3 regions of the Salipaludibacillus sp. CF4.18 genome follow, and region 3 is predicted to be linked to each of the others. Evidence: riboswitches for the same ligand, from Rfam matches in the RefSeq annotation. Region 3 holds a riboswitch; each other region holds the start of a gene.
What was found. A riboswitch is a leader RNA that binds a small molecule or an ion and turns the genes downstream of it on or off. The one in region 3 is predicted to bind cyclic di-GMP.
Positions count from the first base shown of each region.

Region 1: linked by a shared signal. The riboswitch ahead of ACHABW_RS04885 (response regulator transcription factor) and the one ahead of ACHABW_RS14960 (methyl-accepting chemotaxis protein) in region 3 are both predicted to bind cyclic di-GMP.
Region 2: linked by a shared signal. The riboswitch ahead of ACHABW_RS07550 (flagellar assembly protein A) and the one ahead of ACHABW_RS14960 (methyl-accepting chemotaxis protein) in region 3 are both predicted to bind cyclic di-GMP.

Region 1 is NZ_JBIMEV010000004.1:188,987-193,171, reverse strand. Features, by position in the region: gene ACHABW_RS04900 (HAMP domain-containing sensor histidine kinase) at 1-881, opposite strand, end outside; gene ACHABW_RS04895 (response regulator transcription factor) at 862-1,557, opposite strand; gene ACHABW_RS04890 (hypothetical protein) at 1,698-1,997, shown strand; cyclic di-GMP riboswitch class I at 2,157-2,244, shown strand; gene ACHABW_RS04885 (response regulator transcription factor) at 2,412-3,107, shown strand; gene ACHABW_RS04880 (NAD(P)/FAD-dependent oxidoreductase) at 3,139-4,110, opposite strand.
Region 2 is NZ_JBIMEV010000008.1:36,846-41,030, reverse strand. Features, by position in the region: gene ACHABW_RS07550 (flagellar assembly protein A) at 505-2,550, opposite strand; cyclic di-GMP riboswitch class I at 2,606-2,702, opposite strand; gene ACHABW_RS07545 (fluoride efflux transporter FluC) at 2,917-3,333, shown strand; gene crcB (fluoride efflux transporter CrcB) at 3,324-3,725, shown strand; gene ACHABW_RS07535 (BCCT family transporter) at 3,812-4,185, opposite strand, start outside.
Region 3 is NZ_JBIMEV010000025.1:20,295-24,479, reverse strand. Features, by position in the region: gene ACHABW_RS14965 (GDSL-type esterase/lipase family protein) at 43-813, opposite strand; cyclic di-GMP riboswitch class I at 1,360-1,431, shown strand; gene ACHABW_RS14960 (methyl-accepting chemotaxis protein) at 1,851-3,833, shown strand.

The sequences.
Region 1 (4,185 bases), on a different contig from region 3:
TCCGTTTCCTTTAATGAATACTTCACAAAAGATTTCGCTTCCTCTCCTTGAACAACGCCCTGGTCAAGTGCTTGCAACAACCCGCTAATCGAGGTGACGGGTGTTTTTAATTCATGTGTCACACCGGCTAGCAGTGCCGTCCTCGTTTCTTCCAGCTGTTCAAGACGATTGGCCATCTCATTAAAGGATTCCACTAAATCATAGACTTCTTCCTCTTTAATAGATTCTGGAGTAAGTGCCATTTTTTGATACGTGCCTTCTTTAATTTTACGAGCACCATTAGAGACATATTTAATCGGTGTAACTAATCGGCGTAATTGAAAGTAGATTGCCGCCCATCCAAGAACCGCCATACTTAAAAGCATCATGGTGAGTTGGCGATATTCTTGTTGGACAGAAGTTACAAACTCTTCTTTTTGTAAAACAAGCACCCAGCCAAAAAGAACGTCTTGATCTTCAATAGGGGCCTTCACGACATAGAAACGGTCTCCTTCGTTCGTTAAATCAACAACTTGAACATCCTCTTCGCTATCCAATATCGTCGTAGGGAATCTTCGAATGGAGAGACCACCTTGACGGTTATATGGAGAAAGCGTGTAACCTCCTGGATCCACAACAAAAATCTCTGTTTCTTCTCGAAATTGAGGATTAATTTCTGGAGTGTCCTCCAGGGTTGTCTCATCTTCTTGTAAATTAACAACTTGTGCCGCGGTTTGTTCTGCAATAAACCGTGTTAAATCAATCCGGTTTTCTATAGTAGTGTGGCGAATCCAAAGAGCAGAAATAATCCCGATTACAATAAGTCCGACAACAAGGGTCATTAAATAACGTCTTGTCCAATGTTGGAGCAGTGGAATCCGTTTATTTTTTCGTGTAGACACGGAACTGATACCCCATTCCCCTTACTGTCGTTAGTTCACCTTCGTCATCTGACCAATCTTTCAATGCTTGCCGGATCCGCTTGACGGATAAATCAACAGCTCGATCTGTGCCTTCGTAGTCCTGACCCCAAACATTTTCTAATAGTTGCTCGCGCGTCAATGTTTGGTTTGGATTTCGTGCCAAATAAAGAAGAAGCTTAAAATCTCTTGGAAGGATGGCCACAATATTTCCTCCAATACGAACGTCTCTAGTGGATTCGTTTATCGTGAGCTCTCCGTAGGTAAAGGTAGAATTATCTCTTTCTTCCGAAGGGGTAGTCACACGCCTAAGGACGGCATGAACTCGAGCGACAACTTCATCGGCAATAAAAGGTTTCGTGATGTAATCATCAGCGCCACTGTTCAATCCTGTTAGTCGGTGCTGCACGTCACCGAGAGCAGTCAGCATTAAAATAGGGCACTGACTTTCTTCACGCACTTCATGAAGGACGCTCCAACCATCTCGGTCAGGAAGCATCACATCCAGTAAGATTAAATCTGGGTGATGATCGTAATAGGCATCGATTCCCTCGTTTCCGTTGAATGCTTGAATAACATGCCAACCTTCTCGCTGTAAAAAAACGCGCAGAACATGGTTAATGGCTTCTTCGTCTTCAATTACTAATATGGTCGTCATTGATAGTTATCTCCTTAGTTTTTTTGACGCTATGCGTTTTTCTTAAATTATTTTTCTAATGTTATCTCGTTTCATGGATGTTGCTGCTTTTCTTCATGATACATGAAGGGGAATAACAAATACATACTAGTGGTTTCCTTTTGGTTCTTCGAGCAATATCCGGTCAAGATGCTGAACTTGATGGTGTTCAACGAATTGTTGAGGGCACACAAACTATGACAGTGTATAAATCAATTAATTTGATTGCCAATAGAGCTGCTGAACTGGCGATGCAGATTGCTGCCGGTGAAGAAATTGGGACAGATTCACTAACTGACAACGGTCAAATCGAGGTTCCTTCTATTTTATTAGATCCGATTGCTGTTACGTCCGATAACATTGATGACACAATAATTAAAGAAGGTCACTTAACAGAATCAGAGATATACGACACCGAATAATCATATTTAAACTGAACAAAGCCTTTCAATTAGTTGGAAATTAACTTTTGAGAGGCTTTGTTTATCTATTTAAGACGGAGTTTCTCTCATATAACGTTTACATTCTATCGAAAAAAGACTATAATTTTACTTAATACCTATTACCTATAATTCGATAAACTTCGATAATGGCAAACTTATTGAAAAATAAGGACGCAAAGCTTCGGGTCTAAGGCTTTATAAAAGCTAAGACAGCCGGGTTACCGAAAAGAGTTGGACTCTTTTGAAAATAAGTAACCTTATTTTCATACCCCACCATTCTTTTTGGTGGGGTTTTTGTGTTCCATAAATAAGTACTTAAATACTATATAATTTAGTTGCTCTGAGTAATGAATGATGTTAACTAGTATTACTACTTAAGGAGGGAATTTCAGAATGAATCTTACTAAAAAAAGAGAAGTACAATCACTTAAATCTAGAATCATCTACTATGATCAAAGCTCCGACATTTTGTCTGGAAGTTTAAGAGGAAAAATTTCAGAGGAAATTATTGCCCTTACGTTAAAACAACAGAAGGACACTAAAGAAGATTGGATTTTCTTTTCGTTTGATAATGACGATAAATATTCACTGAATTTAATATTAGAAAAAATACATGAACTTAAAAGGAAAGAAGACTGTCACATTTTACTTATAAGTAAAAATCCTCTCCATAAAGAGTTACTTACTACTTTATCATTTCCGATAAGCGGGTTAGTTTCATTATCTTATTTAAAGGATAATTATTCAAATGTGTTGCAAACTTTATTAAATACAGGAATTTTTTTAGAGGCAGACTTTCATAAAGATATTGTGAATGAGATAGATCATATTAAATACAAAAGTATGCCGATTAAACAGCTTGTTCTTATTAAAGATAAGGTTGACCTTCAATTATCAAAGAATGAGCAAATTGTTCTGCAATTGATCCTTGATGGAAAAAACAATAAAAATATCGCTGAAAAACTTTATTTTGCCGAGTCAACGATTAGTACCATTGTATGTCGACTTATTAAAAAAACTTGTGCACGAGACCGCACAGATGCACTGGTAAAAGCGATTAAGTGCGGGTGGGTTGAAGGACAACGGTAACGAAGTTATAAAGAGTTCGCTTCCTTAAAATTCAATAACGTGAATCCCGATAAGTGGCCTCTCCGACTCGAATACCCGATAGAATAGCACTCTCGATTCTCGTTCGGCCACTAGTATCATTTTTTGTTAAAAAACTGTCGCCTGCAATGAAGATCGGGTAATTTTTCAGTTTTAAGAAAGGTTCTCTGTACACGTGTGTCGCTTCCGCGTAGCGCCAACGTTTTAATTGATAGGCCGATAGATTATTAGATTCAATAAGGTCTGGTGAGAGAATAGCTACTATTTCGTTAAGCACCTCGTCATCTTTTAGGGCAAAGTGATCTCTACTCCAATCACCGTTCATATAGACAGATAAGATTGGCGAGTGGGATATTCCTTTTTGATCGTTTGCTACAATTTTATCGACACCAGCAGGTACGTGATCAGAAATTATTCCATTCTCACCTATAGAAACAGGTTTCTTTAGTGTGAGTAATCCGACGAAGCAAGGTTTAAATTTTGAAGCAGCAAGGGAATTCTTATCTTGATTTGTTACGTGAATTGGCGATTTTTCTAGCAATTCTAATGCTTGAGGAACAGGTGCTGTTAATACAACAGCATCACTGGTGTATTTTTTTCCTGTGTTAGTCGATAGAATCAGTTCCGTGTCTTTAGCTTCTATATGATCGACACGTTCCTGAAGAGTGACAGGCAGATTTTGAGCGATTTTTTTAATGAACGAGTTCATCCCTTCCATACCTGAATATCTTGGGTAATCATCTCCAAACCATCGTTTGATCCACTTATTCTCTAACCATTCTTCCGTTAGTTTTTCGAGTTCAATCGAACGGACAGTGAAAAATTGGGCACCGTGATCTGCTCGTCCTTCTCCTATACGTCTTGTAGCCATACGACCGCCAATACTTCTGCTTTTTTCTATAATTGTTACTGTTTCTCCTTTTTCAATAAGAGTTTTAGCTGCAAAAACACCAGCAAGTCCCCCGCCTATGACTGTAATATTCATAGTAAAACCCCTCTCATTATCTTTCTTACTCTTCCAAAACAACAGTTTCTAAAAAACTACCACCCTGAACTGTCC
Region 2 (4,185 bases), on a different contig from region 3:
CTAGAAAAGAGGTAGGTGCTACCGTCGTAGCACCTACCAAAGTAGCACGTTGAAAACAAGAGCAAAGGCGAGAATGAAGGAGATTAGAAGTCGAAAAAAAGGTAGGTGCTCCTGCGGTTACTCGTCGCAGAAAACATTGCTACCGTCGTAGCACCTACAAAAGTAGCACGTTGAAAACGAGAGAAAAGGCGAGGATGAAGGAGATTAGAAATCGAAAAAAGAGGTAGGTGTTACCGTCGTAGCAGGTCGAAAACGAGAGCAAAAACGAAAAATTCATGGAGACTCCTTTGGAAAAATGATCCAAGCAAGAACCCGCAGAGCGTCAGTTTGTTCGAGGAGGCTCGCCGATCATCCACGGAAAGGGAGTGGTAATTTTTTCTAACATCCATGATAACCGAGTAACAAATACAAAAGACGATACACTTTTCTCATAGGAGACCTCATTATTTTGATTTATGCAAAAATCCTTCAGCGAAGTTTCTCACTGAAGGTAAAAATAGTTGTTTAATAAAGGACTATTTGATGATCATTATTCAAGTAGGCTTTTATATTTGTCTTGGTATCAGTTAGTTTAAGTTGCTTCTGTCCTATCCTCAAAAAAACATCCGTATAAGCCTGTTTTATTTCAATTGTTTGATCTTCTGGAACTTCTATCACTGTTTTCACTCCGGATTCAGAGCCGGCATTCTCAATCCGTACACCTTTTTTCCCGAAAATATAACCCCCCATTAGTTTCCCTTTTATCGTGACTTCGCCGTCAGCATGGATCTTTGAATGAATAGAGCCCTTTCCGGCAATTTGGACATCCCCGTTACAATGTATATCACTATTCATTGTATATAAAAGTTTAATAGTTGAGACTGAATTGGAGGGACTTTGACAAATGTCCAATAGTTCGTATACTTCATCACTAAACGTTTCAAGATCGGATAGGTTATTAAATGCATTAGTGTGATAGACGAGTAACCCTTTATAAATTTTACCGGCAAAGGTTTGCCAACGCCGATCGAGTAAGTTTTGTTTATCGTTGATTAAAGAGATCATCGCTTTACACTTTAAAGAAAAGTCTTTAAATTTTGTTTCCATTAATACTCGAATGGCAGGACCTAATCCTTGACTGTTGGGTTTTATTTGTTGGTAGTGTGGTGATTTGACCAGCTGTTTTAACATCGTTTGAAATTGATGAAACTCCAGAATAAATGGCTCCAATTGTGTGTACATTTGATCAAATACAAGGCTGTTTTTTCCCGCGATTAAAGAACTAGATATGGCATTCCCGGCTACGGTAATGGAGTTCCTCGTCTGAATTATGCTGTGAAGGACACTTCTGTGAATAAACGCAGATCCTTCTGCATCCACCGTCATCTGTTCATTTACGTGCCCTGTTATTTCTACATCGCCCACAAAATGAATGTTTCCGTGTTCTAGATTTAAGTCTCCGTGATGTAAAAGTTTGGGTAATACAGATACTCGAACTAATTGACCGAGTTTCTCGATTTTTGGACGACCATTCTCCGTACTAATCAGTTTATTCTCTTCTTCTAGATAAGAGACGCCACTGCCAACTTTCAGCGTAACTGCTTTACCCGGCTTCGCTTTCATAACATCGCCATAGATTGTGATACCATCTTCGCCACCAGTGGGCTCGTCAACAGTACCTAAAAGTTGCCCTTCTTCGATGGAGGGAATGTAAATGGATTCTCTAAAATCCATCGTTCCATCCACATTTTCAGCAAAATTTAATTTCTTTTCCTTTGTATCAATAGTGAAATTAACCTCACCGTGCTTACCGTGCTTTGGTAGAAGTCCTTCGGCAATGACGAAGGTTTTTTCCTCCAGCGTAGAGCATGCTTCTTTAATTTTATTAGTTTCAATGCCATGAATGACTTTCATTTTGGCTAATTGTTCAAATACATCTTCTTCCATCAATTGATTATTCGGTTGCTTTCTTTCTTTTGGCAGTAAAGTTATCTTTTCATTGGGTGGATGATCCGGTATATAAGGAATCAAATAATATCCGGGCTTAATAGAAAGGATGACAGTCTGTGTCTCTTGATTAACCTTAAGAGACCAAGCTGTTTCTACAGTTTTTGGGGTTAATTCAAATGTAATGGAATCACCTTGTGAGAGAAAGGTTTTCTCTTTAATGATTTCCCCGTTTTTCTTCACTTGAAGTGATTCTGTCGGCTCTATGATTGGTTTTGCAGTATCTGAATCTTTAAAATACAAGTTTCCATCTTTAATCCATGCTTTTCCAAGTAGATTCACTTGTGAAATGTTAGCGGTGGCGTGAGTGCTAGGAGTGCTTTGGTCATGGATTTCTTGTTTAAGCAGCTCTTCCCAGTTCAATTCCTTTTCTGGTATTTCTGAATTTTTTTCTTTAATGACTACTTCTATTTTCACTTTTGATTTACTGAGTCCAAATAAACGATTGGAACCGGAATCTATTACTTTGATTTCTACATCATCTTCTTGTAATTGAAGTTCGTAGAGAGCCTTTTTAACAACGGAATCTCTATTTTTCCCTTGAAATACTAATGATTGAGTCAAGGTTATCACCGCCTCTTTCCATATTATTATGGTTAAGAAACAGGGATTATCCTGTTTCGGTAGCTCAGCCATCATAAGACATACATTTATATTAGTCCGTTAGATCTGTAGCTTTGCGTCTCTATTTTTCAATAGATTTGCCGTTATCGTCAGTCTTTTGTTTAAAGGTGTTAAATTCAAATTGGTAAATAACGTCTAATTACTTTTATTATAAACTTAAATAAGATCTAAATATATATTTTTTTGAAAACATAAAATAATCAATACTACGACCCCACCCCCCGTTTAATTATCAACAATTAATTTGATATTGAGAAATGCTTTATGCGATGATAATGAAAGAGAAGATGAAAGGTTGCGTTCGGGATGATGCAAAAACATGGATGGGTGGTTCTTTCTGTTTTTCTTGGTGGATCTTTAGGGACATTGTTAAGATATTTGATAAATATGCAAACGACGACCCTCCTGTTTCCTGTAGGAACGATTATTGAAAATATCATAGGCAGTTTATTGTTAGGGACATTAACAGGATGGACACTTGTGAAGGTAATCGTACCTGTTTTGAAAGAAGGGATTGGTGTTGGTTTTTGTGGGGGGTTTACGACGATGTCGACCTTAGCGGCAGATGCTGTGCTCTTAGGCGGGACCGATTCAATGGGATCATTGGCGACTTATCTTCTCATATCACTATTCGGCGGGATGTTTGTTGCCGCTATTGGATTGATGATAGGGCAGTACCTTGCTAATAGAAGTGTTAAGAAGGAATCGAGGGAATGGTCATGAACATCCTGCTTGTTGCATTAGGAGGTGGACTAGGCGCCTCATGCAGGTATTTGCTTGGAGCGTGGGTGAAGTCGCACCTAAAACAGAGAAGTATACCAACAGCGATGCTTATGGTGAATATACTCGGCTCCTTATTTCTTGGTCTATTTTTCGGAGGGGTATATCAGGAAGTTCCTCAGATAGTTTATGATGATCTTCCTTTCTTAGTTTTCGCAGTTGGATTCTGCGGAGCATTCACGACATTTTCAACGTTTAGTGTAGAAGCCGTGACCTTATTACAGAAACAAAAAAAGCGAGAGTTTATTACATATGTAAGTTTATCCATAGGAGGAGCTATGATTGCTTTTCTGATTGGAATGTTTCTGGGCAGTCAGGTGATGAAGTTCATTTAAATGAAAAAGGGCACTCAAGTGAAATTCATTTGAGTGCCCTTTTTAATACTCTTAGCTTAATATCATACTCCATTTCATTAGTATGCTTATTTCTTACTATCAGGATTATCTTTGTGTGAATCTTTTACAGTTTTCTTTTCTTCCGAAGGAGAAAAGTCGTCAGATAATTGATCGCCAAGATCCTTTCGAAGATCTTGATAAATTTTTTCTTTAAATTCCTCGTACACCTCGTTTTTAATATCATCATATACTTCATCTTTAACCTGGTCGTATACTTCGGTTTTAATATCTTTATATGCCTCTTCTCTGAAATCATCGTACACTTCATCTTTTACCTGTTCATAAATGTCGTCTTTCATATCGCCGTACGCTTCTTCTTTGAAGTTATCATAGATATTTTCTTGCATTCCGCCATAGACTTCATCTTTTACTTGGCGAGTATGACGTTTGTTCTTTAGAA
Region 3 (4,185 bases):
CTCGGAAGTTGCTCTCCGAGGGCTTATGCTTATTTTTATTGACTAGTTCTGCTTCCATCCTTTTGTTTTGTTCAGGGACTTCCAGAATTCTTTTCCTACACCTTCATAACCTTCTTTTGTAAGGTGTATATCATAGGATGTAAGGTAAGAGTCTGCATTTTTCTCTACCAGATTAGCTGTAGGAACAAAATGAACCCCCATTGTTGATGCTAAATTTTCCAGTGCCATGTTAAACTCTACAACAATACTATTAATTAATTCTTTCTGAAAATCAGGTATATCATACAATACTACTGGATTATAATATCCCATGATATAAATGTTGGCGTCTTTTTCATTAAAGGCTTGGATGGTTCCGAGTATTTGAGCAATATTAGACAATGTTTTTCCTGTAGCATCTTGTATCGTTTCTTCACTTGCACCAGACAAAAGTAATTGTAAAATATCATTTGCGCCTATGTTTAAAGTGATAATATTAGCCCGTTGAATTTCTGAAATGATGGTTCGATCACCTAACTGTGCAAGAACATCGGTAGTTTGGTTACCGCCTACTGCCAAGTTATTTAACTCGGTAGTATAATTGGATTGCTCTAGACGGGTTTTCAAATACTCGGGATAACCACTGTCGTCGAAAGGATCTCCACCAGGAAATGTTGGTGTGTATCCAGCCGCTAGTGAGTCTCCCAATGCCACATAATACAACGTGTCATGCTTCATCGTCTTTGCAGATACTCCGGACGGGACAACAAAAGACCCAAAAAACAGTGTGAAAACCATCACTGATAAAGCTACAATTTTACTCAACTTTCCCAACAAAGATCACCTCTTTTATCCTATTAGACTCTCCAATTTCTACTTTAAATCTACTAATTATTGTATAGGAATCTGTGTGCCCCTTACAATTAAAATCGTGCGACAAATACCTTTCTAAGTCCTTATTATTTGCAGGATGGTTCCTACCATGGGGGTTAAAGTAATCCGATATTCGCTTATCCGATGAAGCAATCGAGAACATTATTTGTTTTTAGAAAGTCACAACGTAATAGCCCACTTTGGTTAATAAATTTCCATTCCCTACATAAAAAGACAATCGGAATTTAAAAGGGGAAATTTTAGACACTACAATTATAGAAATAATTAATGAGATGAGGCTATTCCTTTATTGCCATAGTATTTAGAATTGAAGAATCTATATGACCACTATCTAGTCCAATGTGATTAAATTTGGCTTAAAAACGTAGTGTTGTTATAGAAAATAGTACTATGTTTATCAACTGACCAGTGATATAATACTCATGTTAATTATAAATAACATCGACTTATATAAGGTTAATATACCTATTTATAAAATGGATACCTATTTGATAACGGTAAATTCATCAAAAGGTGAAGACGCAAAGCCACAGGTCTAAAGACTGCTGGGTTAGCATTTATAAATTACACATGGTCTAGATTCAAAGAGGGGTTCTTTGGGAGTATTTTGAGGTTTAAGGAAAGGTATTCGTACTAGTGGAGGTCTATAATTGGCGGTGAGGCAAAAGTGAAAGGAAAAGCAAGAATTCCTATTATAATCAGAATTGATATAAAAGATTCACCAGGAAAAACGACGGAAGGAAGCTATAAATAATAAAGTTTTTATAAACGATGTCGACTAGCATATTTAGTTAACGTACTACATAATTCAAAGAGGGAAAATCAATCCTTGTCAAAAATGTACTTTTATTGAAACTTCCAATCTAAAAGGTTTGATTTAGGGAAGTCTTTTTAGTTGGACTTTCTTTATTGAGAAGTATTGTGATGTACTTAATTATAAGAATCAAGTTTATTCGTCACTTAAATGGAGGAAAAAAATGAATATTAAATCGTTAAAGTTTAAGTTATTAACCCTAGTGTCTTTAGTAGCAATGGTACCATTAGCTGTCGGTTCATATATGCTTTATAGTCAGGCAAAAACCAATCAGGTTGCAGCTAACATCAATACAGCTGTAAAGTCAGCGGAAGTTTATTTCGCAAATGAGGCAGAGCAAAGTTTAGTTGAAGCGAGTCGATATGCTAGACATGAAGATTTCCTAGCTTCGTTCAAAGAAGGGGATAGAGTTTCTCTCGATGCAAAAGTTGCATCTGTCTTCAAGGTGTTAGAAGAAACAGTAGGAATCAATAAGTTTGAATTTGGGGATGAAAACGGTATCGTATTCACAAGAGGGCATGAGCCGGGTAAATATGGTGACGATAAGAGTGACAGCGCTTCTATTATTGCAGCATTGGATGGTAAAGAAGTAACTGGATTCGCAGCAGGTACTTCGGGATTAGCGGTAAGAGCATTCGTTCCAATTAAAGATGGATCAACTATAATAGGTACAATGCAAACCGGATTAGAATTAGAGGACAAGTCGTTAAATAAAGTGTCCGAAATGATTGGTGGCAATGTTTCCATTTATAATACAGAAGCACTTGTAGCTTCTTCTGATGAAAGTTTATCCGATCAACTTGGACAACCTGTCATTTCTGAAGTAGTCTACGATAAAGTTTTAGCAGGTGACACCCATAAAATTGTAGACAATGAAACAAGTACGGTGCATTTCTATTCTCCATTAATGAATCCTACTGGTGATCAGCACGTAGCAATTCTTGAAGTATCCCAAGATATTTCGGCTACTATTAGCGCCATGAAAATGGAGTTCCTAAAGGATACAATGATTCCTTTAATTATTGCTTTGGTAATCGGTTTAGCTGTTGCGCTAATATTCGCTAATAGAATTACTCGACCTGTTCAAGAATTGAAAGTTTTCATGGAAGATGTAGCAAAAGGTAACTTAAATACAACGATTAACAAGCCTAAGTCTAGAGATGAATTATACGATTTAACGGTCTCTGCTGAAAAAATGAAAGATAACCTTCAACAAATGATTCTAGAGGTTTCTCAGGTGGCAGAAGAAGTTTCAAGTCAGAGTGAGGAATTAACGCAATCCTCAAATCAAATTAAAGAAGGTAGTTTACAAGTAGCTTCAACGATGCAAGAGTTAGCTAGTGGTACAGAGTCTCAAGCTAATAAGGCAATGGATCTAGCTAAAACGATGGAAAACTTTACGATTGAAATACATCAATTAAACAAAACTGGAGAAAGTGTATCCTATTCATCCAATGACGTGTTAGATATGAGCAATCAAGGAAGCAGGCTAATAAAAACCTCTATTGAACAAATGGCTTCAATTAACACGATTGTTAAAGAATCAGTAGACAAAGTACAAGGATTAGATAAACAATCACAAGAAATTTCTAAGCTTGTAGATGTAATAAAGACTATTGCAGAACAAACAAATTTACTTGCTTTAAATGCAGCAATTGAAGCCGCGCGAGCTGGTGAGCATGGAAAAGGATTTGCGGTGGTTGCCGATGAAGTGAGAAAACTTGCAGATCAAGTCTCTGTTTCTGTGACTGACATAACAGGTATTGTATTGACTATTCAAACAGAAACAAAAGGTTTGGTAGATGCATTGGAAAACGGATATGGTCAAGTTGGGGAAGGTTCCATTCAAACAAAGATAACAGGTGAAAAATTTAAACAAATTAATGAAGCTGTCACAAGTATGGTAGAAAGAATAGGATTAATGTCAACTAGTCTTGTGAGTATCACAGAAAACACAAAAGAAATGAACACTTCTATAGAAACTGTTGCATCTATATCAGAGGAGTCTGCGGCTGGAGTTGACGAAACATCAGCATCGGTACAACAAACAACAACGTCAATAGAGGAAATTGCTAAAAGTGCGAATTCCTTATCTGTTTTTGCAGAGAAACTAAGCAATCAAGTAAGTAAGTTTAGACTTAAATAGAAGGAGATAGGGCTATGAAGCATAGGGACGGTTGATATGCTCCCCTTTAGGTAGACAGATTAAAAAATAAAAAATCTGGATACTTGAAGGGGGGATTTTTTATGTCTAAAAGAACTTTGGGGACGGTTCTCTGCTTCACTTGCAGGGCTTGGGTAATTGGTGAGAGTGGCTGGTTTTCAAGAGGTTAAAGAATGAGTGGAATTTTGTAATCAACATACATATATGCAATAGGATTAGAGAGTATTTTGATTTGATATGGGGTGGAAGAACAATCTAGGTTTGGTTTTAACAAATGGAAAAACTTCTAACGATCAAGGCTGATTACACATCTGATTTCACAGGATATTTCGGA